Linked DNA regions of Phyllobacterium zundukense. The main gene of each other region encodes a partner of the protein of the gene in region 2 in a complex. Links are inferred from orthologs where the notes say so. Each region holds a gene or a part of one and is shown on either strand. Other genes may lie near its edges. The genes, in order: eno, N8E88_RS26560 and pnp.

Region 1 (8,816 bases), 190 kb from region 2 along the record:
ACCATTTGAGGATCAGCCATGAAAGGTTGATCCAGGGTCTGCTATCCTTGATGGTGACCAAGAGCCAAGTTTCCTCTGTTACTTACGCGTTTAACACACGGCCATAGGCATCCAGCACGCTTTCCTTCATCATTTCCGACAAAGTCGGGTGCGGGAAGACCGTGTGCATCAATTCCTCTTCGGTCGTTTCGAGGTTCATGGCGACGACGAAGCCCTGGATAAGTTCCGTGACTTCCGCGCCGACCATGTGGGCACCGATCAGTTGGCCGGTTTTTTTGTCGAAAATGGTCTTCACCAGACCTTGATCTTCGCCAAGCGCAATAGCCTTGCCATTTGCGGCAAACGGGAAACGCCCGACGCGAACCTCGCGTCCATTCTCCTTGGCCTTCGCTTCGGTGAGGCCAACGGACGCAACCTGCGGTTGGCAATAGGTGCAGCCCGGAATTTTGTCCTTCTCGATGGGATGAACGCCCGGGAAGTTTGCAATCTTCTCGATACAGATCACACCTTCATGCTCGGCCTTGTGCGCGAGCATGGGTGGTCCGGCAACATCACCGATGGCGTAAATGCCGGGCACGTTGGTCTTGCCATAACCATCAACGACGACGCAGCCACGATCAGTCTTCACACCCAAAGCCTCGAGCCCGAGATTTTCGATATTACCTTGAACACCAACCGCCGAAATTAGTCGGTCCGCAGTGATCTTCTCTACCTTGCCGTCCCTGGTCTCCACATGCGCAGTAATCGAATTCGCGGCTTTATCGACCTTCGTCACCTTGGCGTCGGTGATGATTTTCATACCCTGCTTTTCGAACTGCTTGCGAGCGATCCCGGAGATTTCCGCATCCTCAACGGGCATCACGTTTGACAGGAGTTCGACGACAGTCACCTCCGCCCCCATGGAACGGTAGAATGACGCGAATTCGATCCCGATCGCACCAGATCCCATGACCACGAGTGATTTCGGCATTTCCGGCGGCACCATGGCTTCGAAATAGGTCCAGATCAACTTGCCATCGGGCTCGATGCCCGGCAGTGCGCGCGGGCGGGCACCAGTGGCGAGAACGATATGCTTAGCCGAATAAGTACCTTCACCCAAAGCGTTTTTCGGTAGCGGCGGCTGCGGCTCCATCGGCTTTTTCGAGGTCTTCGAGACAATGATCTCGCCGGGCTTGGATAGCTTGGCCTCCCCCCAAATCACGTCGACCTTGTTCTTCTTCATCAGGAACCCGACGCCAGCATTGAGCCGACCCGAAACACCGCGCGAACGCTGAACGACTGCTTTGACGTCCGCGGAAATCTTTCCCTCGATGGTCAAACCATAATCCTTGGCATGCTGGCCATAATGAAAAATCTCTGCCGAGCGCAACAGGGCCTTGGTCGGAATACAGCCCCAGTTCAGGCAGATTCCGCCAAGATGTTCCCGCTCGACGATTGCGGTTTTGAAACCAAGCTGCGCGGAGCGGATAGCGGTAACGTAGCCGCCCGGGCCCGAACCAATGATGATCACGTCGTAATTATTGGCCAAAACCTTGGTCCTCCTGAATTAAATCTCGAGTATGTCCCGAACGATGGGTGCAATGGCTTTACCGATTGCCCGTGTATTCTCTGCATCAAGATGTACGCCATCTAATGGCGATGTTTTGGCGACCGATCCCGCATCGAAAAACGCACAATCGGCAAGTTCAGCGGCGTCCTTGTAGCACTCCGCGAGCAGGCGTGACTGTTCAATGCCCTGTTCGAAAGTTCGTTGGAAGTCCAGTTCGTCAATCGCTGTAAGCGCCGGCGGCGACATGATCAGGATCTGCGGCGCCTTTGCGTTCATTTGATACGGCACCGTGCGGACAATTTCGATCAAGCGTTGCATGCCACGTTTGGTGCCTTGAGCATTCCCGCAGATGAACGCCTTCATGTCGTTGCTGCCGAGCATGATGATCACAAGATCAAGCGGAAAATGCGTGCCAAGTACTGTGGTCAGCGTCTTGGCACCGTTGCGCTCGAACCCTGAAAGATGATCATCGAAAGCGGTTGTGCGGCCATTCAAACCATCGGCGAGGACATGAACATCTGTCCCCAGTTCGGTCTGAAGCACCTCCGGCCAGCGATCCTGGAGCGCATGGCGACCCGATCCGTCGGGAACGTATCCCCAGGTCAGCGAGTCGCCATAGCAAAGGACCGTTTTCATGGTGCCCTCAGACCAGCATGCCCATCGGGTTTTCGATATGACGTTTGAAGGCCTGAGCAAGTTCTGCACCCAAGGCACCGTCAACGGCACGATGATCAGTCGACAGCGTCACCGACATAACGGTTGCGACTTTGATCTCGCCCTTCTTGACCACAGCCCGCTCTTCGCCCGCACCGATGGCAAGAATCGTTGCGTGCGGCGGATTGATGATGGCTGCGAAATCCCTGACGCCAAACATGCCGAGATTGGAGACGGCGGTCGTTCCGCCCTGATATTCCTCGGGCTTCAGCTTGCGGTCGCGAGCGCGCTTGGCAAGATCCTTCATCTCGTTTGAAATTGCGGAAAGCGTCTTTTCTTCAGCCTTGCGGATGATCGGCGTGATCAGGCCACCGGGAATGGAGACAGCGACGCCAACATCCGAATGCTTGTGCTTCACCATATTGGCTTCCGTCCAGGAGACATTCGCCTCGGGAACATCGCGTAGCGCCAACGCCATCGCCTTGATGATCATGTCGTTGACGGAGAGCTTGTAGGTCGGAACATCGCCCTTCTCCGTTTTGCGCATTGGCGAAGCGGCGTTGATCTGCGCACGTAGAGCCAAGAGCGCATCGAGCTCACAATCCACCGTCAGATAGAAATGCGGAACGGTCGACTTGGCTTCGAGCAGACGCTTGGCGATGGTCTTGCGCATGCCGTCGTGTGGTACGAGTTCGTACGAGCCTTGCTCGAACAGCTTGAGCACTGCATCGTCAGACATCGGCTTCGGTGCTGCTGGCGTTGCCGCGGATGGCGCGGCTCCCGCAACAGGAGCAGCCTTGGCTCCATCACCGGAAATCGCCGCCTCTACGTCCTTCTTGATCACACGGCCATGCGGGCCCGAGCCTGTCACGGCGCCGAGATCAATGCCTGCATCCTTGGCGATCCGCCGTGCAAGCGGCGACGAAAATGGACGATCACCGGTCTTCGCAGGTGCGGAAGCTACCGCCGGTGCCGGAGCAACGTCCGCTTTCGGCGCTTCAGCCTTCGGAGCTTCAGGCGCAACTTCAGCCTTTTTCTCTTCTTTCGGTGCTTCCGCTGGGGCTGGCGCCGCCGCGTCGCCACCGCCTTTGGCAGCTGCCGCGACGTCCTCGCCTTCGCCCGCCAGAATGGCGATCAGCGCGTTGACCTTGACGCCTTCAGTACCGGCAGGGACAACGATCTTCGCTACAGTGCCTTCGTCAACCGCTTCGACTTCCATCGTCGCCTTGTCGGTCTCGATTTCGGCGATGACATCACCGGACGTGACCTTATCGCCTTCCTTGACCAGCCATTTGGCAAGATTGCCTTCTTCCATGGTAGGAGAAAGCGCCGGCATGGTGATATTTATCGGCATATCGGGTTCCTCCCCTTAGGCGGTGTAGGTCACGGCTTTGACGGCGTCGATGATTTCCTGAACATTTGGCAAAGCCAGCTTTTCAAGGTTTGCCGCGTAAGGCATCGGCACATCTTTGCCAGCAATCGTCAGGATCGGTGCATCGAGATAATCAAAAGCCTGCTGCATGACGCGTGTTGCGATTTCCGTTCCAACCGAAGACTGCGGGTAACCCTCTTCAATCGTGACGCAACGTCCCGTCTTCTTGACCGATTCAATGATTGTTGGAATGTCCATCGGCCGGATCGTCCGCAAATCGATGATTTCCGCGTCGATGCCCATCTTCGCAAGCTCGGCTTCCGCCTTGACCGTGTAATTCATGCCAATGCCGAAAGAAACGAGGGTTACGTCCTTGCCCTTCTTGTGAATACGGGCCTTGCCGATCGGGAGAACAAAATCGTCAAGCTTCGGCACATCGAACGAATGACCGTAAAGTATTTCATTTTCAAGGAAGATCACCGGATTTGGATCGCGGATGGCAGCCTTGAGCAGGCCCTTCGCATCGGCAGCCGAATAAGGCATCACGACCTTCAGACCTGGAATATGGCTGTACCAGGCGGCATAACATTGCGAGTGCTGGGCAGCGACCCGGGCAGCAGCGCCGCTTGGACCACGGAACACCATCGGTGCACCCATCTGGCCGCCAGACATATAAAGTGTCTTGGCCGCGGAATTGATGATCTGGTCGATTGCCTGCATGGCGAAGTTGAAGGTCATAAATTCAACGATGGGACGCAAACCCGTCATCGCGGCACCAACACCAACACCGGCAAAGCCGTGCTCGGTGATCGGTGTATCGACAACGCGGCGCGGACCGAATTCGTCGAGCAGGCCCTGGGTGATCTTGTAGGCGCCCTGATATTCGGCGACTTCCTCGCCCATGATGAAGACATTGGGGTCGCGGCGCATTTCCTCCGCCATGGCGTCGCGCAACGCTTCGCGAACAGTGGTGGACACCATCTCGGTGCCCTCGGGGATATCCGGGTCAGCAGCCACTTCGGCCTTAGGCGCTGCAGGAACGGATGCAGTAGGCTTTTCCGCCACAGCTTCCTGTTTCGGCGCTTCTTCCGCAGGCGCTTCAGCATTAGCGGCCTTGGGCGCGCTGGCGGCATTGGCGCTTTCGCCTTCACCAAGCAAAACGGCAATCACCGCATTCACCTTTACATTGTCGGTGCCTTCCGGAACGAGGATCTTGCCAAGCGTTCCTTCATCGACAGCCTCGACTTCCATCGTCGCCTTGTCGGTTTCGATCTCAGCGAGCACATCACCGGAAGTGACCTTGTCGCCTTCTTTTTTCAGCCATTTTGACAGTTTGCCCTCTTCCATAGTCGGCGAGAGCGCTGGCATCAGAATTTCTACAGGCATGATAGCGCCTCCCTTAGAGCAGAATGTCGGTGTAAAGCTCGGATGGATCCGGCTCCGGATCGGATTGGGCGAAATCGGCGGCATCCGCCACGATATCGCGAACGTCCTTGTCGATCTTCTTCAGGTCGTCCTCAGTGGACCATCCGTTTTCGATCAACCGGTGCTTCACCTGCTCTATGGGATCATGGTCGGAGCGCATTTTCTGCACTTCGTCCTTGGAACGGTATTTGGCCGGATCCGACATGGAATGGCCGCGATACCGGTACGTCTGCATTTCAAGAATCATCGGCCCCTTGCCGGAACGCGCCCAGGCTGCGGCCTCTTCACCTGCAGCATTGACCGCACGTACATCCATGCCGTCGACCTGGATACCGGGAATATTGAATGAGATACCGCGCTTGGAAAAATCCGTCTCGGCGGAAGCGCGCGAAACCGAAGTGCCCATCGCGTAACGATTGTTCTCGATGATATAGATTACCGGCAGCTTCCACAGCGAAGCCATGTTGAAGCTTTCGTAAACCTGGCCCTGATTGGCAGCACCATCGCCAAAGTAAGCCAGCGAAACATTGCCGTTGTCGCGATAGCGATTGGCGAAGGCGAGACCGGTTCCGAGCGAAACCTGCGCACCGACGATGCCGTGACCGCCGTAAAAATGCTTCTCCTTGGAGAACATGTGCATTGAACCGCCCTTCCCCTTGGAAAGGCCGCCGCGCCGTCCTGTCAATTCCGCCATGACGCCGCGCGGGCTCATGCCGCAAGCCAACATGTGGCCGTGGTCGCGATAGCCGGTGATAACCTGATCACCTTCCTTCAGCGACATCTGCATGCCGGTGACGACAGCTTCCTGACCGATGTAGAGATGGCAGAAACCACCGATGAAACCCATGCCGTACAGCTGACCGGCCTTTTCTTCAAAGCGGCGGATCAGCAGCATGTGCCGGTAGGCTTCTAATTCTTGTTCCTTGGTAAACTGGATTGGTTTTGGTGCTTTAATAGCGGAGGTCTGCGCAGAACGCGCAGGGCTTTTTTTCGCCCTCGTGGCCATATCTCACTCCCTGTGAATTGGTCGCACGAGAATAGCAGCAGGGGCGGAACTTACAATATGCAGAATCGAATAAGTGCTATGCAAATAAGATGTTCAAAATACAGAGAAAAACGTCGATTAACCAGCAATCAGTTAATAGCCAAATCACCGGAGCCACGCATTATGGTGACTTCGTCCGGCCGAGATACATTCAACCCCTTGCGGGCCTGTTCGTCTAGCATATCCTTCTCGATCGTACCATCATGCATAAGTTGAACCTGGCGTTCAAGCTCGGATCGCGTTGCCTTGACGGCGTCGAGTTGCGCCTGCAGCAACTGTGTCTGTTCTTGCAGCTTGATAGTCGAATAGAGTCCGTATTCGCCATGGTATGCGTGAAAACCAAAATAGGCGAAAAACAGAGTGGAGAGCAGCGGAACGATCAACCGCCCCCGTTTGGTTTTTTTTCGCTGTTTTGTCCACATTTCCATAGAACCGCAAACCCAAGGAATCAGACGCAATCGCCTGATTTTTCACCAGTCCATAAGACAATGTTTTGCTTAACAGGCGATTACCAACTGATTTAAAACGGGCTCCGGTTATCTCCCCCTTTGTGGGGAGAAAGCGATTTCAGCATCTTAGCCTCTTTGCTAAGTGCTAGAAATCGCCAGAGAGGGGATCGCCTCGCTGAACTACCCCCTCACTTGGATTTTCCAAGGATTTAGCAAAAGGCTAAATCCGGGAAAACCCTTTCTCTCCCACAAGGGGAGAGATAATCAGCGCTCATTCTTCAACCAATATTCTCAAAGAAACCGGAAAATACCGCGCCCTGCATAGCTTGCCTGCGGTCCAAGCTCTTCCTCGATACGAATGAGCTGGTTGTACTTCGCGACCCGATCGGAACGGGCGAGCGAGCCGGTCTTGATCTGTCCGCAATTGGTTGCAACGGCGAGATCGGCAATGGTCGTATCTTCGGTTTCACCCGAGCGATGCGACATGACCGCGGTATAGGCAGCGCGATGTGCAGTATCGACGGCGTCAAATGTTTCGGAAAGCGTGCCGATCTGGTTGACCTTGACGAGGATCGAGTTCGCGACGCCCATCTTGATGCCATCGCGCAGGCGGGCCGAATTGGTGACGAACAAATCATCGCCAACCAGCTGACACTTGTTACCCACGAGCTCTGTCAGATATTTCCAGCCATCCCAATCGTCTTCAGCCATGCCGTCTTCGATGGTGATGATTGGATAATCGCCGACAAGCTTGGCAAGGTATTTCGCCTGGGTCTTCGGATCGCGCGATTTCTTCTCGCCCTCATAGACATAGCTATCGTCCTTGAAGAATTCGGTCGAGGCGCAATCGAGACCAAGTGCGATTTCTTCGCCCGGCTTGAAACCCGCCTTCTCGATCGATTCCATGATGAAATCCAGGGCGTGCTGCGCCGTCTTCAAATTTGGTGCGAAACCACCCTCGTCACCGACATTGGTGTTGTGCCCCGCATCCTTCAGACGCTTCTTCAACGTGTGAAACACTTCCGAGCCATAACGAACCGCCTCGGCAAAGGTAGACGCGCCGACCGGCAAGATCATGAATTCCTGAAAGTCGATCGGATTGTCGGCATGCGCGCCGCCGTTGATGATGTTCATCATCGGCACAGGCAATACATGGGCGCTCGGACCGCCGAGATAGCGATAGAGAGGCAGGCCCGATGCTTCAGCTACAGCCTTGGCTACGGCAAGGGATACGCCAAGAATTGCATTGGCACCGAGGCGGCTCTTGTTCGGCGTGCCATCAAGGTCGATCATCGTCTGATCGATGTGGATCTGGTTTTCCGCTTCCATGCCGCCAATTGCATCGAACAACTCACCATTGACCGCGTCGACAGCCTTTTCAACTCCCTTGCCGAGATAGCGTGTACCACCATCGCGCAGTTCGACTGCTTCGTGCGCACCGGTCGACGCACCGGAGGGTACGGCTGCGCGGCCCATGGAACCGTCTTCGAGAACGACATCGACCTCAACAGTCGGGTTCCCGCGGCTGTCCAGAATCTCGCGGCCAATGATATCGACAATAGCAGTCATGGAGTATTCCCTTTCAGTGAGCATTGAGCCACTGAATAGCGAATGAACATGACAAGGAAAATCCCCACGAAGACGAATTGTGGAACAAAACAGAAAAAAGGCCGTCAAAGACGGCCTTAATCCATGAGGTAACGCCTGTTAAGCGGCTACGTCATTGTAATAGGAGAATGACCTGTCGCGGACCTTGAGGCCGTCATTCTCGGTCAGTTCGGTTATGCCATGAGCTGGTGCTTGTTCCAGCTGTTCTTTGGTGAATGGGACAACATACCCACCCGTCGCTTCATCGAAGTCGAGAAGCTTCCACGGCACGGCATGATATTTCTCGCCAATTCCAAGGAAGCCGCCAAAACCGACGACCGCGAACATGATACCGTCCGTGGTTTTATCGAGCATGACGTCTTCAATTTCACCGATCTTGTCACCGCTGCTATTGTACACATTGGTACCAATAACCCGCGAAGCGCGAATAGCTTTCGTATGTCCTGAGCTAGTTGGCATTTTGCTCTTCTCCTCTTTTGCTTGCCTACGAGGATAATGAGCAAGGCCGCATCACGGTTGCATCAAAACTTAATTTTCTGCGAAGGAACTTTTAGGCCGTAGGTTCAAGCCCTTTTGGCAATCCGGTCGAATTCCAGAAGCTTTTCGAGAAGCCGTGGCATCTGGTCGAGTGGCACCATATTCGGACCGTCTGACGGCGCGTTGTCCGGGTCCTGATGCGTTTCGATGAATACACCTGCTACACCGACAGCAACT
Region 2 (11,270 bases):
TAATATTGTGCGCTTCGAGGATCTCGGCGAACTTGGCGTTCTCAGACAGGAAACCGTAACCTGGATGGATCGCATCGGCGCCGGTGATTTCGCAGGCCGCAACGATCTGATGGATATTCAGATAGCTGTCGCGGGAAGGGGGCGGTCCAATGCAAACGCTTTCGTCGGCAAGTCGCACATGCATGGCGTCGGCGTCGGCGGTCGAGTGAACCGCGACCGTCTGGATGCCGAGCTCCTTGCAGGCGCGCAGGACGCGCAGGGCAATCTCGCCGCGATTGGCTATGAGTATTTTTTGAAACATCATGCTCTCGCTACTCGATCACAACCAAGAACTCACCATATTCGACGGGTTGGCTGTCTGTGACGAGGATGGCGGTAACGGTACCAGAACGTGGAGACGGAATCTGGTTCATCGTCTTCATGGCTTCGATGATCAGAAGCGTCTGACCTTCCTTGACCTGTGATCCAACCTCGATAAAGGCGCGGGCACCAGGCGCGGGGGAAAGATACACGGTTCCAACCATCGGCGAAGGAATAGCATTCTTCGAGGGATCGGCGACAGCAGACGCGACCGGAACAACCGCTGCCACAGGGGCGGGAGCGGCACCTGCCGGGGCCTGGGCATAGACCGGGGCTGCGGCCTGCATCGTTATCTGCCGCGATACGCGAATGCGAAGGTCTCCCTGCTCGATCTCGATATCCGTGAGGTCGGTCTCGTTCAGGATTTCCGCGAGATCGCGGATCATGACCTTGTCGATCCCGGTGGTTCTGTTAGCCATGCTTTTTCAAGCCCCTTATACCTGTTTGGCGGTCCGCTACTCAGACGCTGCCAGCTTGACGAGTGCGCGCAGGCCCATCACGTAGCCATCGACCCCGAAGCCACATATCACCCCTTTAGCCAAAGGGGAAACGTAGGAGTGATGGCGAAATGACTCGCGCGCGTGAATATTGGAGAGATGAACCTCCACCAGCGTGACGGCGGCAGCGCGGATGGCATCATGCAATGCGATAGATGTATGCGTGTAGGCGGCAGGATTGATCAGCACCAATGCCTTTTGCTCGCCTGCCTCCTGAATCCAGGTGACCAGATCACCCTCATGATTGGACTGGCGAAAGACAATGTCGACGCCTAGGCTATCACCTTCGGCACGGCACAGAGCTTCGATATCGCTCAATGTCGCAGCGCCATATATTCCCGGCTCGCGCTTACCAAGCATATTCAGGTTCGGGCCGTTAAGGATAAAGATTTGCTGTTTCATGATTTACCGGATGGTTTCGCGAAATCGTGGTCCCATATAGACGGCTTATCGGCAAGCGAAAAGCCTGCAAAGCACCCTTATTGCTTGTCCACAAAGGGTTTTGCCAAGCAAAAGTAAATATTCAGGCTATTTGTTGCGAATATGGCTGATCTTTTCGGCGAGGACATCCGCACCAAGCGCGCCGGGCACGACTTCATTACCCACGACATAGGACGGGGTGCCGGTAATGCTCAGGCTATTTGCCAGTTCGAAGTTTTCGTTGAAAGCCTTGGTGACTTCGGGAGATAGCATTTTCTCGCGGATTTGGGCTTCGTTTGCGCCCAGTTTGATCGCAATAGCCATCGCCGACGCTTCGGTTGCGCGTCCTTCGCCACCGAGGAGATCACGGTGGAACTCCAGATATTTGTCTGGCATGAGCGCTTTGAACGCCTTGGCGACGATATGCGCGCGTGTTGAGTCCGCACCAAGGATCGGGAACTCTTTCATCACGAAACGAAGGTTCGGATCGCTTTTCAGCAGGGCGTCCATGTCCGGCAATGCTTTTTTGCAATAGCCGCAATTATAGTCGAAGAATTCAACGATCGTGACATCGCCTTTCGGATTGCCGAAGACCGCATCCATCGGCGATTGAAATATCTTGTCCCTGTTTTCGCTGATAACTTCTGTTGAAGCTTCCTTTTGCGCGGCTTCCTGCTTGGCAGTGAGAGCGGTCTGGACCTCGATCATGACCTCGGGATTATTGATCAGATAATTGCGCACAATCCCTTCAATTTCTGCTCTGTCGGTCGTGGACGCTGCGGTTGAAGACATCTCCGGCACAGCACTGGCGACAACGACATCAGACCGGCCAGCCTGATAGCCAAGGGCGAGGGCGGCAACGCCAACGAGGCCGGCGGCGGCACCGATCAGGGCGACTTTTGTCATGATGAACTGTCCTTTTTTCAAATTCTGTTGGAACGCGTGTTGCCGCGTCTCACTTGCGCTTTGCATTGATGATGTCTTGGGCCTGTATCCACTCGGGCGTGCCGTTTTTCAAGCCACGCTGCGCACGAATGGCAAAGATTTGTGCGTCCTGGATCTTGCCTGAATAATATTTCTGTTCCGCGCTGGCGAGATCGGACCTGACCATGTCGCCCGTCTGAGCATAGGCTTGGGCCAAATAGCCATAACCTGACGGATATTCACGATCGCTGGCAATTCCAGCCTTGATTTCCTTTATGGACGCCTTGAGATTATCCGGCGTGCCCGACAGCATGAGAGCCCGCCCATAACTCATGCGGATCAAACTGGATTTGCGCGGATCGAGCGCGTTTGCCTTCTGAAAGGCCTTTGCCGCGTCGCTCGCCTTGTTCTGCTTCAACAGGATCTCGCCTCTGATCTCCTGGAAATAGGGGTTCTTCGGTTGTTCCTTGATCAACACGTCGATCTTTGAAAGCGCGGACTGGGAGGAGCCGTTAAGATAGGTTGCAATGGCATCGCCGTAGCGCGCACCGATATTGCGCGGATCCTTGCGGAAGGTCTGCAATACACTTGCACCGCCGCCAGTATAGGCGGCAATCTTGCCGCGCATCATGTCATGACGTTGCTGCAGCGCCGGATTATCCAGCTTGTCATAATAAGGACTGGCGTGAGCGAGAACTTCAAGGTTTGCGATACGTTCCCGTGGCATCGGGTGGCTGATCCGGTATGGGTCGACGCTGGTTCCCGTCAATGCGAGCGCATTGGAGAAGCGCTCGAACGTGGTGAGCATGCCTTTGGCCGATTGTCCCGTGCTTGCGAGATAGGTGATGGCTGAACGGTCCGCGGCCATTTCTTCGGAGCGTTGATAGTTGAGCAGGTTGCGCATGGCGGCTTCGGGACCGCTCATCGCAATACCCATACCTGCTTTCGATAGGCCGCTCGCTCCGCCTGCGGCGCCACCGACGACAGCGCCGATACCAAGCAGGCTTGTAACAACGGCCAGAGTCTTCGCAGCGGCCAGTTGTTCACGCAGCTTGAATTCGTGACCACCGGCAAGGTGACCCGTTTCATGTGCGAGAACGCCGATGATTTCATTGGGCGTCTGCGCCTGGAGCAGGGCACCTGTATTGATAAAGATGCGCCTGCCGTCGACGAAGGCATTGAAGCTGTTGTTGTTGACCAGAACTATCCTGATCGCGTTTCTGGAGAGGCCTGCGGTTTTGATGATCGGGCTCGCATAGTCTGTGACCAGCGCCTCGATTTCGGCATCGCGTACGATCGGTACGGATGATGACTGGGCAGTGGCAGACACGGTTTGCGCTACGCACAGTGCACCGGCGGCCCCTGCAACAATCGCACCACGCACAAAATTAGCTATTGGTTGAAATAAACCAGTCATTTGAAATGCTACCATACCTATTCGTACCGAAATCGATGTTTGAAAGAAAGTAAGCTTATTGGAAGCTCCGTGAATTGTGAAAAGCCAGTTAGCAACAAAATTGTGCGTGGTTCGCCCTTCGACAAGCTCAGGATAGAGCTCACCATGAGGGAGGTGGATTATTTACATAAGTAATTACCAACATGGCAGCACTTGGCTCCCCGCAACCCACCTACCTCCCTCATGGTGAGCTTGTCGAACCACGCACAGCAGTATTGCCAACTATAGGACGACAAAGAAAAACCGGCGATACACCGGTTTTTCCAAATCACTTTTTAAAGTTCAGCGCTTTTCAAAAGAAGCCTTTCTTCTGCCACCAGCCCTTTTTGGCCGGTTCAACTTCGGACTTCTTCTCTTTGCCGGTTGAGGTGACGACAGGCGTGCTGGACTCAACCACTTTGGGCGCTGGTGCCGGTGTAGATTCTACCGCGGGCTCAACCTTTGCCTCTACCGGTTCAACAGTGGCCGCTGGCTCCGAGGCCTCGGTTACAACGGGCGCATCGGCTTTTTTCGCCGATTTACGCGGGGCGCGTTTGGGCTTTACAGGGGCTTCGGGTTCCGCTTCGGCTAGAACTTCTGCGACGGCGATCTCGGCGGCTTCGATTGCCGCCTTGGAGCGCGATCTGCGTTTTACCGGCTTCTTTGCAAGGATATCGTCGATTGCCACAGGTTCTTCAGCAGAAAGCACCTCAGCCGTCGCTGGCACTGAAGCAGCTTCAGCTGCATCGGCGATCGCCTCGATCGTCTTCGGCTTGGAGAAATCGGGCAATGGGATCGACACGAACACAGGCTCGGCATCCGGCACGGCTCTGGCAGTTACGCGATTTTCTGCATCGTCGCCGTCATCGAAGCGCTTGTTCTTCCGCCCGCCGCGGCGTCCCCGCCGGCGCTTCTTGCGCCGTTCGTTTTCCTCTTCGCGCGCCTTGGTTGCCGCTGCGTCTTCGCCTTCGACCGCTGGCTGGTCGGCGTCATCGTCATCGCTAATGACCTGCTGGCCATGCTCGACACCTGCCGATTCCTGGCGATCGCGACCACCGCGCCGCCGCCGCTTGCGCTTGCGTTTGCGCGATGCGTCGTCATTGTCAGCGCTCCGTGCGGTCTCGCTGGTCTGCACCTCGGCGCCGTCATCATCCGCATCTTCGATGACCGGATCGCTTTCGTCGAAATCATCGGCGATGCCGAGAGTTGGTGTCTCGGTCAACGGAACGATCGGGCCAAGGGCTATCGAGCCCTTGTCGATGGCGAAGTGCTGGGCGCCAACGCTGTCGTCGGCTTCAATGCTGATGGTCAGGCCAAAACGTGCTTCGAGATCGGCGAGGTTCTGGCGCTTGTGATTGAGAACATAGAGCGCAGTCGCGACAGTCGTGCGAACAATGATGTTATTCTGCGAATGACGGAGCAGATATTCCTCGATCGAGCGCATGACGTGCAGCGCGACAGAGGAGGCGGAGCGTACGTGTCCTGTGCCACCGCAAACTGCGCAAACCTGGGTCGTTGATTCCAGAACGCTGGCGCGGATGCGCTGACGCGACATTTCAAGCAGGCCGAAATGGGAAATGCGGCCGACCTGGATGCGGGCCCGATCATCTTTCAGACAATCCTTCATCCGCTTTTCCACCGCCCGGTTGTTGCGGTTTTCTTCCATGTCGATGAAGTCGATGACAATCAGGCCGGCAAGATCGCGCAGACGCAACTGACGCGCGATTTCATCTGCCGCTTCAAGATTTGTCTGCAAAGCAGTGTCTTCAATGGAATGTTCGCGCGTCGAGCGTCCGGAGTTGACGTCTATTGCAACCAGCGCTTCGGTCTGGTTGATTATGATATAGCCGCCGGACTTCAAGGTCACTTGCGGCTGCAGCATGCGATCGAGTTGTGCCTCGATGCCATTGCGCGCGAAGATCGGAGTCAGTTCGCGGTAGGGCTGAACGACTTTCGCGTGGCTCGGCATGAGCATGCGCATAAAGTCCTTGGCCTCGCGATAGCCTTCTTCACCGGCAACTGCAATTTCCGTGATGTCCTTGTTGTAAAGGTCGCGGATCGAACGCTTGATCAGGCTGCCTTCCTCATAAACGAGAGTCGGTGCAGACGATGCAAGTGTAAGGCTGCGAACATTCTCCCACAGCCGCATCAGATATTCGTAGTCGCGCTTGACTTCCGGCTTGGTGCGCATGGCGCCGGCGGTGCGCAGGATCACGCCCATGCCTTTCGGCACTTCGAGATCCTTGACGATGTCCTTCAGGCGCTTGCGATCCTGGATGCTGGTGATCTTGCGCGAAATACCGCCGCCACGTGCGGTGTTTGGCATCAAGACTGAATACCGACCGGCGAGCGAGAGATAGGTCGTGAGGGCTGCACCCTTGTTGCCGCGTTCTTCCTTGACCACCTGAACGAGCAGGATCTGACGGCGCTTGATGACGTCCTGAATATTGTACTGACGGCGCTGGAACCGCTGATGCGTCGGAACTTCTTCCATCGCATCTTCAGCACCGACCGATTCGACTTCATCGAGTTCGTCGTGGACCTCGTCTTTGTCCTCGTTCGAGCGACTACGCGATCTCCTCGAATTACCTTCGCCGGCATCATCAGATACCGGCCTTTCATCATCGCTTTCTGTTGCTTCGTCCGCAGCGCCGGTATTGACGGCTTCCGAAATCACATCCGCTTCAATGGCAGCTGCCATAGTCTGGCTACCACCTTCCGGTGTCGAGTCGTCGTCGCTTGATTCGTGCGAAGCGGCCTGTGTGGAGGCTTCGCCCTCGTCATCGGAAGTGGCGACGTCTTCGTCGGAAGCGTCGAGCTTGGATGCGTCGTCTTCCTGCCGTGGACCACGGCGGCCGCGACGGCGACTACGCGTACCGCGATCATTGCGATCGCGGCTACGCTGTTCGCTGGCGTTCTCCTCGTGATCTTCGTCCTGGCTTGCGGCTTCCGCCTCGGCATCGATCAGGGCCTGCCGATCGGCGACCGGGATCTGATAGTAATCAGGATGAATTTCGCTGAAAGCGAGAAAGCCATGGCGATTACCGCCATACTCGACGAATGCAGCCTGAAGGGAAGGTTCTACACGCGTCACCCGCGCCAGATAGATATTGCCTTTGATTTGTTTTTTATGTTCAGATTCAAAGTCAAATTCTTCAATTCGATTGCCGCGAACCACGACAACCCGTGTTTCCTCCTGGTGGGAGGCGTCTATTAGCATTTTGTCCGACATTATACTTCTTCTCCCCGGCCGAAACGCTGCCAACGCGAGACAGCCAGGAAACCTGCAAGGTTTCTGGCGCCGCGTCTTCACATTTGCCGGATATATTAAGGTTCGCAGAAACAGACAGACACGGCGACACGCGGAGTTGCCCTCGGGCAGCCGCGGCTTGCAAGCCGGTTATATTCACGTCTGTAACAAACATTCCTGTTCCTGACGAAACGACCTCTACGAATGGCACGCTTCTCAGCTGTGCCGACACTGTTAATACCCCCGAAAGGGCTGGCTCGATGCGCCTTGGCTGCGCGATCTGCCGTTCACAAAAAGCGTTGCCGACAATCCCTGTCGGCTCGCGCTAAATTCTTTTTTGGTTACCCCGGCGAATTCGCCGATGCCGCTCCATGTCCCTGTCTTCATTGTCAGCCGGTTATTTACCGTGACATCAAAGAGCCCGATTCTGGACGGCAGAAAAGTAACCCACCTTTGCTTTTAGGAGGTGCGCCGCGTTATGACAAGGGGGTCTTCATAATCGTGTCATCGGCACATAACATACCATGACCCCATAAGATAATATTAACCATGCTTCCCTACCTATTGCTTAGACATAGTGTGTTGTCGGCAGGGTTCCAATGTGAGCCATGTCTGATACAACGATGGAGAGGGGAAGCCTGTCCATCGGCGGGCCAAGCGAGATGAGCGTGATCTGTCGGATATTCATGGCTGCCGTATTCGGCCTTCTTGTCTTCGTACAAGCGGGCAGTGCGTCTCATGCGGCAGGTGAACTGGCCGCGTTGACATATCAAGCTGCCGGCGACGAGTTGCGTACGCGCGTCGTCATCAATTTCGACCGCGAGCCCGATGTATCGACAATGCTGCTCGATCAACCGCACCGGCTGGCAATCGACATTCCCAAAGCGGTTTTTGCCTTTGACAAGAAGTCTGTGGAGCCACGCGGACTGATAACAGATGTGCGCTACGGACTGATCGACGATCAGCGTTCGCGCCTGATCTTTACGCTCAAGGGGCCCTTTGTGGTCGAGCAGCTCAACGTCATCAAGAATGACAATAGTCCTGGTTACCGGCTGGTGGCGGATTTCGTCGCTGCGTCGGACCGTGCATTTGCGGAAGCATTGAAGACACAAAATGCAACCACTGCGTCAACGAATGCCGCTCCAAAGGGCGACCGGCTCGCGGTCGCGGCGCCAGATGAGGCGAGCAAGGGACCGAAGCCATTTACTATCGTCATCGATCCCGGTCACGGCGGTATCGACAGTGGCGCGGAAAGTGCAAGCGGCATCATGGAAAAGAACGTAACCTTGATGTTTGCCCAGCAATTGCGCGACGAGCTCGCCAAGCTGCCGGGTCTGCGGGTGGAGATGACCCGTAGTGCCGATACTTTTCTGCGGCTGACCGAACGGGTTCGTATCGCCCGCCAATACGAAGCAAACCTCTTCATTTCGATTCATGCGGATACGATCAATCGCGGCAGTATACGCGGGGCTACCGTCTATACCGTTTCGGACAAGGCGTCGGACGCGGAATCGCGCGCCATGGCCGATCGTGAAAACCGTTCCGATGCGGTGGCGGGTATCGCCTACGACAACGAGACACCGGAGATTGCCGATATTCTCATGGACCTGACACGGCGTGAAACCCACACGTTCTCCTTGAGCTTTGCCAAGACTGTGGTGAAGTCGCTCAAGAAAGACGTCACCATGATCAACAACCCGCATCGTTTTGCAGGGTTTCAGGTACTGCGGGCGCCGGATGTGCCGTCTGTTCTGGTCGAGATTGGCTATCTTTCCAACGCCGAAGACGAAAAGCTCATGCTTGATCCGGCGTGGCGAACCCATGTAGCGGAGAGACTTGCCTCGGCTGTCGGCGAATTTGCCAACATGAAAACGGCCGGAGCGCTGAACTAGATCAGGTTTCTTCAATGCTGCCGAACGACGACGACCTTGAGAATTTCGAAGCGCATGGCGCCGCGCCGTTGCCGGTCACAAGCGATCAAGGTTACGTGGATCACGATGGCGCGCGGATCTGGTTCGCCACATACGGCGCCGGTTCGCCCGTAATCCTGCTGCATGGAGGCCTCGGCCATAGCGGTAATTGGGGTTATCAAGTTCCAATGGTGGTCGGCTTGGGCCGTCGCGTTATACTCATTGACAGCCGGGGTCATGGGCGTAGCACGCGCAATTTGCGGCCGTTTACCTATGAGTTGATGGCGTCCGATGTTCTAGCTGTGATGGATGCACTGCACCTCGAAAAGGCGGCCGTCGTAGGTTGGAGCGACGGCGCGTGCATAGCCCTCGTCCTTGCCATGCAAGCTCCTGCACGAATTGCTGGTGTATTCTTCTTTGGTTGCAACATGGATCCCAGCGGCACAAAGGAAATCATACCCAGCCCGACCATCGACCGATGTTTCAGCCGCCACGCCAAGGACTACGCCGCGCTGTCGGCCACGCCGGATCAATTCATGGCGTTTGTCGATGCGGTTGGTCTGATGATGAAAACCGAACCCAACTATACTGCGAGCGATTTAGCTGACATCCATACACCCGTCGCGATCGTACAAAGCGAGCATGATGAGTTTATCAAGCTCGAACACGCCAAATATCTCGCCGGGAGTATTCCGGGGGCGGAGTTGTTCCTCTTGCCTGGCGTGAGCCATTTCGCACCGCTGCAAAGACCAGAGCAATTCAACGGCGTAATGCGGTCTTTCCTCGACAAGGTTCTGGCCTGAAGAACGAGAATGCTCGCGTCATGGCTCAACCAGGACCGCGGCAGTTAGTTGCCGTTTGCGTAATTTACGCAAAGTTTTTTACACACGAGAGCATGAGTATTGCGCTGCAGCATGACGATTCTAAACGGATAGCTATTTTATGCACTGGTGAAGGAACCTTTTACCAATCCATTGGTTTCATTCAAATACAAGTCAAAATCCGATACAAATAGTGATTTGTTAAATCGGTTTAGTTCTCGTACATAGTGTGCAGTGCAACGGAATATAAATCCGGTTGCGGTAAGGATTGCTCGCGTAAAGAGCGGCTTTAATGGAGGGTGTTCGAATAATGATAACAATAACCAAAGACACATCATCATCAAATGAAACAAATGTATTGAAGATGGCACAAGTGGCCGCTGCCAAGACGATCGTCAAGGCGACCAAGAAGCTAAGCGAGCCTTGCGACAAGCGCACGATTTCCCAGATTTTACGGGAATCCAATGGTGGTTTCAGCTTCCGTCGCTGAAACCATAGTTCAATTCAGATCATAACATACTGTCAGAGCGGGATATTATCGTGCTTCTTCCAGGGATTTTCGAGATCCTTGTTGCGTAACATGCGAAGTGCCCTCGAGATCCGCTTGCGGGTTGAATGGGGCATGATGACTTCGTCGACATAACCCCGCTCTGCAGCGACAAATGGCGAAAGAAAACGATCCTCGTAGCGCTTCGTATGCGCTGCGATCTTTTCTGCGTCGCCAATATCCTTTCGGTAGATGATTTCAACCGCGCCCTTGGCGCCCATCACGGCGATTTGAGCCGAGGGCCATGCGTAATTGATATCGCCACGCAAATGCTTTGACGCCATGACGTCATAGGCGCCACCATAGGCTTTGCGGGTGATCAGGGTGATCTTCGGCACAGTTGCCTCGGCATAGGCAAAGAGCAGCTTGGCACCGTGTTTGATCAAGCCGCCATATTCCTGCGCTGTTCCCGGAAGAAAGCCTGGAACGTCGACAAAGGTCACGATCGGGATATTGAAACAATCGCAGAAGCGGACGAAGCGCGCTGCCTTGCGCGAGGCATCACTGTCGAGAACGCCCGCAAGGACCATCGGCTGGTTGCCGACGATGCCGACCGTGCTGCCTTCGACGCGGCCAAACCCGACAACGATGTTTTTGGCAAAATTTTCCTGTATCTCGAAGAAATCGGCCTCATCGACGGTTTTGCGGATCAGCTCCTTGATATCGTATGGCTTGTTGGCATTGTCCGGCACCAGCCGATCCAACGAAAAATCCATTTCATCCGTTGACTGATAGCACTCGACCGCGGGAATTTCGGCCGTGTTCGACGCAGGCAGGAAATCGATCAGCCGGCGCATCTGCAGGAGCGCGGCGACATCATTGTCGTAGGCGCCGTCGGCAATCGAGGACTTGGTCGTATGGATCGATGCGCCTCCGAGCTGCTCTGCCGTCACTGTTTCATTGGTGACAGTCTTTACAACGTCGGGGCCGGTGACGAACATATAGGACGTGTCGCGCACCATGAAGATGAAATCGGTCATGGCTGGCGAGTAAACGTCGCCGCCGGCGCAAGGCCCCATGATGACAGAGATTTGCGGGATGACGCCGGAGGCGAGCACGTTGCGCTGGAAAATCTCCGCATAGCCGCCAAGAGCTGCCACGCCTTC
Region 3 (10,724 bases), 2.4 Mb from region 2 along the record:
GATCACTGAATATGCAACGAAGCCAGGCGATACCGGTTCTCCGGAAGTCCAGGTTGCCGTTCTGACAGAGCGCATTGTCAATTTGACCGAACATTTCAAGGACCACAAGAAGGATAACCATTCCCGCCGTGGTCTGCTCAAGCTTGTCTCGACGCGCCGCAGCCTTCTTGATTATCTCAAGAAAGTTGATCAGGGCCGTTACCAGACGCTGATCGAAAAGCTCGGCCTGCGCCGCTAATAACGGATTAAACCGGCGGATACGCGTTGCGTTCCGCCGGTTTCTTTCATCTCCATAGGAGGCGGTCATTTCGGATGAAATGACCGGGAACCTTCGATGGGAATGAATTCTACCATGAGACAGGTCATGGGGCAGGATTGCTGGCAACTCGAAAGTGCGAGTTGCAAATTGTCTTGCCCGTGATTGGTCTAAATCGAAACGGGAGATCGATGCTGCTATCCAAAGGGAAGCGCGTCTTTCTCCACTGAAGGACAAGATATGTTTAATCAACACAAAGTTGAAATCGAATGGGGCGGACGTCCGCTCATTCTCGAAACCGGCAAGATCGCCCGTCAGGCTGACGGCGCCGTTCTCGCCACCTACGGCGAAACCGTCGTACTCGCGACAGTCGTTTCCGCCAAGGCACCGAAGGCCGGTCAGGACTTCTTCCCGCTGACCGTCAACTATCAGGAAAAGACTTATGCCGCCGGCAAGATTCCTGGCGGTTACTTCAAGCGTGAAGGCCGTCCGAGCGAAAACGAAACATTGGTTTCGCGTTTGATCGACCGCCCGATCCGCCCGCTTTTTGCTGATGGCTACAAGAATGACACACAGGTCGTTCTGACCGTTATCCAGCATGATCTTGAGAACAACCCGGACATCGTTTCGATGATCGGTGCCTCTGCCGCTCTGACGCTTTCCGGCGTGCCTTTCATGGGGCCGATTGGCGGCGCGCGCGTCGGCTATATCGGTGGCGAATACAGGCTGAACCCAACCGTTGACGAAATGCCGGAATCGAGCCTCGATCTCATTGTTGCCGGTACGGGCGACGCGGTTCTCATGGTTGAATCGGAAGCCAAGGAATTGGCTGAGGACATTATGCTCGGCGCGGTAATGTTCGGCCATCGCGCTTTTCAGCCGGTTATCGATGCGATCATCAAGCTCGCGGAAGTCGCCGCAAAAGAGCCGCGCGATTTCCAGACGGACGACCTTTCGGCCGCAGAAGCAGCTGTTCTGAAGGTCGTTGAGGCCGATCTTCGCGATGCCTACAAGATCACCGATAAGCAGGATCGCTACAACGCCGTTGATGCGGCGAAAGCCAAGGTCAAGGCGCATTTCTTCCCGGAAGGCGTTGAAGAACCAGAGTTTTCCGCAGAAGAAATCGCAACCGTATTCAAGTCGGTTCAGGCGAAGATCGTTCGCTGGAACATTCTCGACACGGGCAGCCGCATCGATGGCCGTGATCTTTCAACGGTCCGTCCGATCGTTTCGGAAGTTGGCCTTCTGCCACGCACGCACGGTTCGGCTTTGTTCACCCGCGGTGAAACACAGGCCATCGTCGTTGCGACGCTCGGCACCGGCGAAGACGAGCAGTATGTCGACTCGCTGACCGGCATGTACAAAGAAACCTTCATGCTCCACTACAATTTCCCGCCCTATTCGGTCGGTGAAACAGGTCGCATGGGTTCTCCCGGCCGCCGCGAAATCGGTCATGGCAAGCTCGCCTGGCGCGCTATCCATCCGGTTCTGCCCGCCAAGGAACAGTTCCCCTATACGCTCCGTACGGTCTCCGAGATCACCGAATCCAATGGTTCGTCCTCGATGGCTACGGTTTGCGGCACATCGCTGGCTCTTATGGATGCTGGTGTTCCACTGCTGCGTCCGGTCGCCGGTATCGCTATGGGCCTGATCCTCGAAGGCGAGAAGTTTGCTGTTCTCTCCGATATCCTCGGCGACGAAGATCACCTCGGCGACATGGATTTCAAGGTAGCCGGCTCGGAAAATGGTATCACTGCCCTGCAGATGGATATCAAGATCGACGGCATCACCGAAGAGATCATGAAAGTTGCTTTGGCGCAGGCCAAAGACGGCCGTCTGCACATCCTCGGCGAGATGGCGAAGGCCATCACCGAAGGCCGCTCGGAACTTGGCGAATTTGCACCGCGCATTGAAGTCATGAACATTCCGACCGACAAGATCCGTGACGTTATCGGTTCCGGCGGCAAGGTCATTCGCGAGATCGTCGAGAAGACAGGCGCGAAGATCAACATCGAAGATGATGGTACAGTTAAGATTGCATCGTCCTCGGCCAAGGAGATCGAGGCTGCACGCAAGTGGATCCACTCCATCGTAGCAGAGCCGGAAGTAGGCGAGATCTATGAAGGCACAGTTGTAAAGACTGCTGACTTTGGTGCGTTCGTAAACTTCTTCGGCCCACGCGACGGGCTGGTTCACATCTCGCAGCTTGCTTCGGATCGTGTTGCCAAGACTTCGGACGTGGTCAAGGAAGGTCAGAAGGTCTGGGTCAAGCTCATGGGCTTCGACGAACGCGGCAAGGTTCGCCTGTCGATGAAAGTCGTTGACCAGGAAACTGGCAAAGAAATCGTTCAGGAAAAGAAAGCTCAGGAAGACGCTGAGTAATCTTCTGAATAGGCTATAGTGAAAGCGCGCCCTTGTGGCGCGCTTTTTTCTTGGCACAACATATCTATAGATGGATTCTTTATGGCCAACGGCGCCCTGCAGACGCTCTTCCTGCCTTTTGAAGACGAGATACTGGCTTTGCCAGACGATGGCTCCGCATGGTTGTTTCTCGGTGCTGAAGTAGATCGTGATATAAGTGATGAGTGGAAGACAAGCCTGACCTGTCTTCAACCATTCAAACCGGACTATTTGGCATTGCAGAAGGCAGGCTTTAATGCTGTGCCAAGGTTACTTGGCAATGAGCAGTTTGATGGTGGGTTGATCTTGCTGGGCAAGCACAAGGGACGCAATGAGAACTGGCTTGCTCAGGCACTGAAGCACATTAAACCCGGCGGTCAGATTGTGGTTTCGGGTGACAAGAAGCTCGGCGTCGACAGCTTCCGAAAGACGGTGGAGAGCGTCGTTCCAGTCGCTGAGAGGCTATCCAAACATCATGCCGTGGCCTTCTGGTTCATGCGGCCGGAAACCGTAAATAACGAGCAAATTGAAAGACTTACGGGCGAGCTAACAACGCTCGAAGATCGCTTCACGACGGCCCCCGGCATGTTTTCGCATTCCGCCGTCGACAAGGGTTCGGCCATGCTCGTCAAGCACTTCGCCGGCCGCATCAGCGGGCACGTAGCGGACTTCGGCGCAGGCTGGGGCTACCTTGCCAGCGAAGTTTTGAACCATCCGGAAAAACTGAAATCGCTGGCACTTTACGAGGCTGATTTCGAGGCCCTGGAAGCTGCCAAAATGAATATATCAGGGGGCGAAATCCCCGTGAGCTTCCATTGGCATGACGTGAATAGTGAAGCGATTACAGAGATTTACGATACGATCGTCATGAATCCGCCGTTCCATGCCGGGCGCAGTGCGGACCCGACGATGGGGCAGGGTTTCATTGCGGCGGCAGCCAAACGGATGAAGCCAGGCGGCAAGCTGCTCCTCGTTGCCAACCGGCAGATGCCCTATGAGGCGGGACTGAAATCACTGTTCAAATCGGTGCTGCCGCCGCTTGAGGACAATGCTGGCTACAAGATCATCGAAGCGAAGAAGTAATTTCTACCTCTTGCAACTAAAATGCCACCCGCGGTGGTAAAAAGCATGTCAGATTCGGCATTTCTTGCATCCGTTTCGCAAGTCCTTGCGTCATTTTTGCAAAAAACTTGCGGAAATTCGTCCCGGTTCCGGGGAGAACCCTGCCAGAATCACTCCCTGCCGTCGTCGGACTTTTTCAGCTCTTCCAGAGTCGGCATCGATACGATGTTGTAGCCGGAATCCACGTAGTGGATTTCACCGGTGACACCGCTCGAAAGGTCCGACAGGAGGTAGAGGGCAGACCGGCCGACGTCTTCTATGTCGACCGTGCGGCGTAGTGGTGCGTTGCGCTTCTGGTAGGAGAACATGGCGCGTGCATCGCCGATGCCGGCGCCAGCCAATGTGCGGACAGGACCCGCAGAAATTGCATTGACGCGAATTCCTTCCGGACCGTAGTCGGCGGCGAGATAGCGGACCATCGCTTCGAGGGCAGCCTTGGCCACGCCCATCACATTGTAGTTGGGCATGACCCGGGTGGAGCCGCCATAGGTCAGCGTCAGGATAGAACCGCCGTCAGGCATCAGCTTTGCCGCGCGCTGGGCGACCTCGGTGAAGGAGTAGGCGGAAATGACCATTGTTCTCGAAAAATTGTCCCGCGTGGTCACATCGGCATAGCGACCCTTGAGCTGCGACTTGTCGGAGAAGCCGATGGCATGGACAACGAAATCGATCGTGCCCCATTCTTTTTCCAGCGTCTCGAAAACCGCATCGACGGTAGCAATATCCTCGACATCGCAAGGCAAGAGCAGTTTCGAGCCAAGCTGTTCTGCCAAGGGTGCAACACGCTTGCCGAAGGCTTCGCCCTGATAGGTGAATGCCAGTTCGGCGCCGTTGTCGGCCAATTCCTTGGCTATTCCCCAGGCAATGGAGTGGCTGTTCGCGACCCCCATGATAAGGCCGCGTTTGCCCTTCATTAAATCAGCCATTGTTTCCTCAACCCTCGTAACGCTGGAAGACCAGCGAAGCGTTCGTGCCGCCAAATCCGAAGGAATTGGTCAGAACCGTATTCAGTTTGATGTTGTCGATCCGCCGGCGCGTAATGGGCATGTCTTCGAATGCCGGATCGAGTTCTTCGATATTGGCGCTTTCCGCGATGAAATCGTGATTCATCATCAGAAGTGAATAGATGGACTCGTGTACGCCGGTCGCGCCCTGCGAATGTCCGGTCAGTGATTTGGTCGCCGAAATAGGTGGGCACTGATTACCCGAACCAAAGACTTCGCGGATGGCTTCAATTTCCTTGAGATCGCCGACAGGTGTCGAGGTCGCGTGCGGGTTGATGTAATCGACCGGACCCTTGACGTTGGCGATCGCCATGCGCATGCAGCGCGCCGCGCCTTCACCGCTCGGTGCGACCATATCGGCACCATCCGAGGTCACGCCATAACCGACCAGTTCGCCATAAATCTTGGCACCGCGCGCCTTGGCATGTTCCAGCTCTTCGAGAACGAGCACGCCCGCGCCACCCGAAATGACAAAGCCATCGCGGTTCTTGTCATAGGCGCGGGAGGCTACCGATGGCCGGTCGTTGAATTTGGAGGACATGGCGCCCATCCCGTCGAAAAGCACGGACAAGGTCCAGTCGAGATCTTCGCAGCCGCCGGCGAACATCATGTCCTGCTTGCCATACTGGATCATCTCATAGGCATTGCCGACACAATGGTTGGATGTCGCGCAGGCTGAGGAAATTGAATAATTGACGCCCTTGATCTTGAACCATGTGGCCAGCGTTGCCGAGGCGGTCGAAGACATGGCTTTCGGCACGGCGAAGGGACCGACCTTCTTGCTGGAGCCGGATTCGATCGTCTTTTCCGCAGCCTCCACTATCGTGCGGGTCGAGGAGCCGCCCGAACCCATGATGATGCCGGTGCGCTCATTGGAAATGAGATCCGTATCGAGTCCGGCGTCAGCGATGGCCTGATCCATGGCGACATGGTTCCAGGCAGTGCCGCCACCGTGGAAGCGCATTGCGCGGCGGTCGACAAGCGTGGCGGGATCGAGCGTAGGAGCACCTTTCACCTGGCTGCGAAAACCGTGCGCAGCATATTCTTCGGCGAAGACAATACCGGATTTCGCCGTTCGCAGCGATTCCAGCACCTCCTCTACATTGTTGCCGATAGAGGACACGATACCCATGCCCGTCACAACTACTCGCCGCATCGCGATCTCCTTAAAGGTAATACGTTGCCAAATTTGTCAGGCAGCGCTTTCCTTGAACAGGCCAACCCGCAGGTCAGTTGCTTTATAGATAGTCTCGCCATCGACCTTTAACCAGCCATCGGCAATTCCAAGCACCAGACGGCCACGCATGACGCGTTTGAAGTCGATGCCATATTCGACAAGTTTGTTTTTTGGCGTGACCATGCCGGTGAACTTGACCTCGCCGGTGGAGAGGGCGCGGCCCTTGCCGGGCTCGCCGAGCCAGCCGAGATAAAAGCCGGTCAATTGCCACATGGCATCGAGGCCGAGACAGCCGGGCATTACAGGATCGCCAATGAAATGACAGGGGAAGAACCAAAGGTCAGGCTTGATATCGAATTCAGCGCGGATGTAGCCCTTGCCATTCTCGCCGCCTGTTTCAGAAATCTCGGTGATACGGTCGAACATCAGCATGGGCGGTGCTGGCAACTGGGCATTGCCCTGACCGAACATCTCTCCGCGGGCACAGGCAAGAAGCTCTTCATACCCGTAGCTTGATTTCTGTTCTGGCATTCTTTCTCCCATCGGTAACGTCAAGGCTTGCGCCTGCATATGTTCCGGCGCGGGCGGAACCTATCATAGTGTATTTCCGCCTGAAAACGCTGCATAGAGCAAACTACGGTCAAATGGAACCCTCGCCGGATCGAAGCCCTCTGCGAATTTAGTGCGACATGCGATTTCCAGTTGTGCCCACACTTTTCCTTAGACAAATGGCGTAAACGCTGCCTATTGATCGATTTCGCAAGACAGCATATATCAATCATGTAACACGACGGGCAATGTGTCTGTGGTGGGACTTCTGATATGAGTTAACGGAGTGGCAGACGGGCCATGCATATTTCTTACGAAATTGACGCCGATGTATCCTTGCAGGAGCGCTTGCGCTTTGCAGGATTGCGGCCGACCCGTCAGCGTATCGCGCTCGCCAGCCTGATCTTTGCCAAGGGTGACAGACACCTTTCCGCCGAAGAACTGCACGAAGAGGCGCTTGGCGCCAATGTGCCAGTTTCGCTGGCTACGGTATACAATACACTGCATCAATTTACCCAGGCCGGAATGCTCCGCATCCTCGCCGTCGAGGGCGCAAAGACCTATTTCGACACGAATGTTTCCGACCATCATCACTTTTTCGTCGAGGGCGAAAATGAGGTGATTGATATCCCCAGTGGTTCGACCATGGTTGGCAACTTGCCTCCGGTTCCCGAAGGCATGGAAATCGTCAACGTCGACATCATCATTCGCCTGCGCAAGAAGCGCGGCTGATCTAGACGGAAAATTCGCCAAGGCGGGCTGCAAATGGCGCTTTCCTGCGCTCCGATGCTCACGTACCCCAACGTACGCTGCGCTTCGGTGCTCGAAAATCACCATTTTCGCCACGCCCTGACGGATTTTCCGGTCATGCTCTTATAGGCACGAGTGGCAACGCATCGGCTGTTGCGCCATGGGACTCGTCATCCGAGTCGCGAGGCACAAGGCTGTCATTTGTGCTTGTCGCGAATCATGATGCCCGCTAACCTTTGCCACATAGGCTTGGCCCGCGCCTCCTCCCTCCTTCGGGAAGTATCGCACATACGGGGTGACATCATCATCGAACCATCTGTTCGAGCGACGCATAAGGAGGGGTTGCGTCTTTGGCTCGGAATGGAGGTCCTCGATGAAGCTTTCTGCCCCTATCTTCCAGTTGAAACGTCGGGCCAAGCTGCTGGTCCGAAAAAATAATATTCCCCTGCACGAAGCACTGAACCAAATTGCGCGCGAGGAAGGGTTTGCAGGGTGGAGCCTGCTTTCGTCCCGGATCGCAGCGGGATCATTGTCGAAAACCGTATTATCCCGGCTCGATGACGGCGATCTGCTGCTGGTGGCCGGTCGCCCCGGACATGGCAAGACCACGCTTGGACTTCAGCTTTTGCTCGACGCTGCCCGAGACGGCAGAAAGGCGATATTCTTCACGCTGGAATTTACCGAGCAGCAGGCACGGCAACATATTCGCTCGTTGGATGACGACTACCGCGACCTTGGCGACGCTATTGAAATCGTTACGTCGGATGAAATCAGCGCGGACTACATTATTCGCCACTTGTCAGCCTCGGACCGAGGGACAGTTGCCGTTGTCGACTATCTTCAGATACTCGACAAGCAACGAAGCAAGCCAGCACTCTCCGATCAAATTCTCGCTCTTAAGGATTTCGCCAGAAAGACCGGCGTCGTCCTGGGGTTCATCTCGCAGATTGATCGGTCGTTTGATCCATCAATCAGGCCTCTGCCGGATATTCGGGACATTCGCCTACCCAATCTCGTCAATTTAGGGCTCTTCACGAAAGCCTGCTTGCTGCACAATGGCGAGGCCCAGCTTCAGGACATAACTTAAATTACTTGAATACCGCGACACGGCAAACGTGTCGCGGCAGATTACAGGTCTTGACCCGAGTACGAAAGTGGAATGGATTATTGCGTTCGACGCTCAGATTCCGAGACCACCGGCGATATTTACGGTCTCACCGTTGATGTAGCCCGCGGAAGGTCCGGCGAGGAAGCAAACGGTTTCCGCCACTTCTTCGAGGGTCGCAATGCGACGGATCGGATGCATGTCGAGGATGGCTTCACGGTTCGGAAGCTCACCGGCAACGTCAGAGGCCATGTCCGTGGGCATGATGCCCGGTTGTACGACGTTCACAGTGATATTGCGGGGGCCAAGGTCGCGCGCGATGCCCTTCGCGTACCCGGCGAGCGCCCACTTTGTCCCGGTATAGTCGGCGACACCCGGGAAGGGCACGTATGAGCCGAGGAGAGAGCCGATGAAAATGATCCGGCCACCGTCGGTCAGTTTGGGTGCCGCCGCGCGCGTGATAGCGATCGTGCCCATAACATTTACCTGCCACTGGCGATTATATTTGTCTCCATCGAGCTCGGTATCGTCGACCTTGTGGCCCTGGATCGCGATGCCGGCATTGTTGACGAGGATGTCGAGCTTGCCGAATTCGGCAATCACCGACTCGATCAGAGGCTTGGCGACCGTGAGGTCCGCTTGGTCGGCCTTGATCGCAATCGCGCGAACACCCTTTGCCTTGAGCTTCTCCACGACGGCTTCGGCTTTCTCGGCCGAGGCGGCGTAGCTGATCGCAACGTCTGCTCCCTGATTGGCAAACGCCTCCGCCGTGGCAGCGCCGAGTCCGCGCGAGCCGCCCGTAATGAGCACGGTCTTGCCCTTCAATATGTTCGACATGAGAATCCCTTTCTGTGGATGATCAGGGCGCTGCCTGATCTGGTGAGCGAAAGCGGCCCGTTTTCATAACAGGCATTACGATAACGCTTGGTATGAAATTTGACAGAGGCAGTCAAGTGTTTTAAATAACGGTCATTATGAAAAAGACCGGGTTGCGCTGATGGGACGCCATCGCGAATTTGATGTGGAGAAGGTGCTCGACGCTGCGCTGTGCGTTTTCTGGCGCAAGGGCTACGAGGGCGCATCCTATGCTGACCTGACAGAGGCTGCCGGCGTTGAGAGGCCCGCCCTCTATTCTGCATTCGGCAACAAGGAGGCTTTGTTCCGCCGAGCCCTGGATCGCTATTATGAGCGATACCTGGATTTCATCCCGAAGTCGCTTGAGCTCCCGACAGCGCGGGCAGTTGCTGCGCATATCCTTTACAGTGCAGCCGAACTCAATACACGTTACTCCCACCATACGGGGTGTCTGGGTATAAACGGGGTTTTGGCAGGATCTGATGAAGCGGAGCCAGTGCGTCAAGCGCTGATCGAAGCTCGCGCCGGCGGTGAGGCGCAGCTTCGTGAACGCTTCGAACGGGCAAAGGCCGAAGGCGACTTACCGAAGACGGCCAAACCGGATGCCCTTGCGGCATTCGTGATGGCTGTCTCTCACGGCATGGCGGTGCAGGCCAAAGCCGGCTTTAGCCGCGAGATGCTGGAGGCCGTTGCCGAGCAAGCACTTTCCGCGTGGCCTGCGGGTAATTCCACGTCTTCGGAAAAGTCATCCTGAAGCGCTAGTCGACAGCGATTCCGAGAGCACCGGCCAATGTCTTGAACACCGGCGTATAGAGGTAACTCAGACTCCGGGCGGTCGTGGCGGTGATATGGTCTGAATCCTTGTACAGGGGCAGGCCGTTTCGCATGCTGTCACACCGGCCATTGTCGCAGATACCCTGGAGCGCATCGACGGTGATTGCCCCGTATTTTGCAGCGTATTCGCTAAGCATATCACGGGAGACTGCCTGCCTCTCGGACGTGTAGGCCCATGACGGTGCAATGTCGGTAGATGTGCCTCTCGTTGCCGCTTTGGCAAGGGCTTCCGGCATGTAGTGCCCCATTTCCGGAACATCCATCACAAGCACCACTTGCGTACCCTGCCGTTTGAGGTCAGCGAGGGTCTGGTCCAGAGCGGCCGCAATGGGCGCCGATTCGTCGTCAAGCTGCGGGCGGATCTTGGGATCGAAATAAAGCCCCTGGTTAGGTAACTCCGAGCGGAGGACGTATTTAGGCCAATAGGCGATCATGAAGACCAACGGTATGCGCTTGCGAACGATAAGGTCTCGCACTGCCGCATTGTAGTCGACACAACGCAGCGTATCTTTTTGGTCTTTGAGTTCCACATCCGGAAGTGGCGGACATGAGGCCCGTGCGGCCAAAATACCACTGGCACCGGCCTTCGTCGCTGCAAGATCGATGGCAGGCGCCATCGATCCGGAGTGCGAGTCGCCCCAAACGAGGAAATTCACATTATCCGCACCGGGA

Evidence for each region.
Region 1: the proteins of N8E88_RS26560 (region 2) and eno are in contact, whole or in part, in a solved structure (PDB 2FYM), measured with the Escherichia coli proteins. The link is inferred for Phyllobacterium zundukense from one-to-one orthologs.
Region 3: the proteins of N8E88_RS26560 (region 2) and pnp are in contact, whole or in part, in a cryo-EM structure (PDB 9QH0), measured with the Escherichia coli proteins. The link is inferred for Phyllobacterium zundukense from one-to-one orthologs.

The regions. Positions count from the first base shown.
Region 1 is NZ_CP104973.1:3,076,966-3,085,781, forward strand. The notes cover bases 5,925-8,816. They hold eno (phosphopyruvate hydratase), read right to left. Parts: upstream 8,064-8,816; coding sequence 6,786-8,063; downstream 5,925-6,785. Other genes in these bases: pdhA (pyruvate dehydrogenase (acetyl-transferring) E1 component subunit alpha), read right to left, coding at 5,925-6,006; N8E88_RS27465 (FtsB family cell division protein), read right to left, coding at 6,135-6,467; N8E88_RS27475 (PRC-barrel domain-containing protein), read right to left, coding at 8,202-8,561; kdsA (3-deoxy-8-phosphooctulonate synthase), read right to left, coding at 8,666-8,816. In the rest of the region: N8E88_RS27435 (hypothetical protein), read right to left, coding at 1-61; lpdA (dihydrolipoyl dehydrogenase), read right to left, coding at 83-1,528; N8E88_RS27445 (SGNH/GDSL hydrolase family protein), read right to left, coding at 1,547-2,185; N8E88_RS27450 (pyruvate dehydrogenase complex dihydrolipoamide acetyltransferase), read right to left, coding at 2,193-3,557; N8E88_RS27455 (pyruvate dehydrogenase complex E1 component subunit beta), read right to left, coding at 3,573-4,961; more of pdhA, read right to left, coding at 4,975-5,924. UniProt on the Escherichia coli protein: Catalyzes the reversible conversion of 2-phosphoglycerate (2-PG) into phosphoenolpyruvate (PEP). It is essential for the degradation of carbohydrates via glycolysis.
Region 2 is NZ_CP104973.1:2,892,523-2,903,792, forward strand. Bases 3,750-7,202 are described here. They hold N8E88_RS26560 (Rne/Rng family ribonuclease), read right to left. Parts: upstream 6,869-7,202; coding sequence 3,950-6,868; downstream 3,750-3,949. In the rest of the region: accC (acetyl-CoA carboxylase biotin carboxylase subunit), read right to left, coding at 1-301; accB (acetyl-CoA carboxylase biotin carboxyl carrier protein), read right to left, coding at 312-779; aroQ (type II 3-dehydroquinate dehydratase), read right to left, coding at 816-1,259; N8E88_RS26550 (DsbA family protein), read right to left, coding at 1,386-2,183; N8E88_RS26555 (M48 family metalloprotease), read right to left, coding at 2,233-3,618; N8E88_RS26565 (N-acetylmuramoyl-L-alanine amidase), read left to right, coding at 7,573-8,778; N8E88_RS26570 (alpha/beta fold hydrolase), read left to right, coding at 8,793-9,599; N8E88_RS26575 (hypothetical protein), read left to right, coding at 9,928-10,107; N8E88_RS26580 (acyl-CoA carboxylase subunit beta), read right to left, coding at 10,140-11,270. UniProt on the Escherichia coli protein: Endoribonuclease that plays a central role in RNA processing and decay. Required for the maturation of 5S and 16S rRNAs and the majority of tRNAs. Also involved in the degradation of most mRNAs.
Region 3 is NZ_CP104973.1:523,052-533,775, reverse strand. Bases 161-3,067 are described here. They hold pnp (polyribonucleotide nucleotidyltransferase), read left to right. Parts: upstream 161-496; coding sequence 497-2,638; downstream 2,639-3,067. Other genes in these bases: N8E88_RS14975 (class I SAM-dependent methyltransferase), read left to right, coding at 2,720-3,067; rpsO (30S ribosomal protein S15), read left to right, coding at 161-238. Outside these bases: more of rpsO, read left to right, coding at 1-160; more of N8E88_RS14975, read left to right, coding at 3,068-3,739; enoyl-ACP reductase FabI, read right to left, coding at 3,889-4,704; fabB (beta-ketoacyl-ACP synthase I), read right to left, coding at 4,712-5,938; 3-hydroxyacyl-[acyl-carrier-protein] dehydratase FabA, read right to left, coding at 5,975-6,490; iron response transcriptional regulator IrrA, read left to right, coding at 6,809-7,240; N8E88_RS14950 (DNA helicase), read left to right, coding at 7,632-8,345; N8E88_RS14945 (SDR family NAD(P)-dependent oxidoreductase), read right to left, coding at 8,439-9,200; N8E88_RS14940 (TetR/AcrR family transcriptional regulator), read left to right, coding at 9,361-9,972; N8E88_RS14935 (acyltransferase family protein), read right to left, coding at 9,977-10,724. UniProt on the Escherichia coli protein: Involved in mRNA degradation. Catalyzes the phosphorolysis of single-stranded polyribonucleotides processively in the 3'- to 5'-direction. Also involved, along with RNase II, in tRNA processing.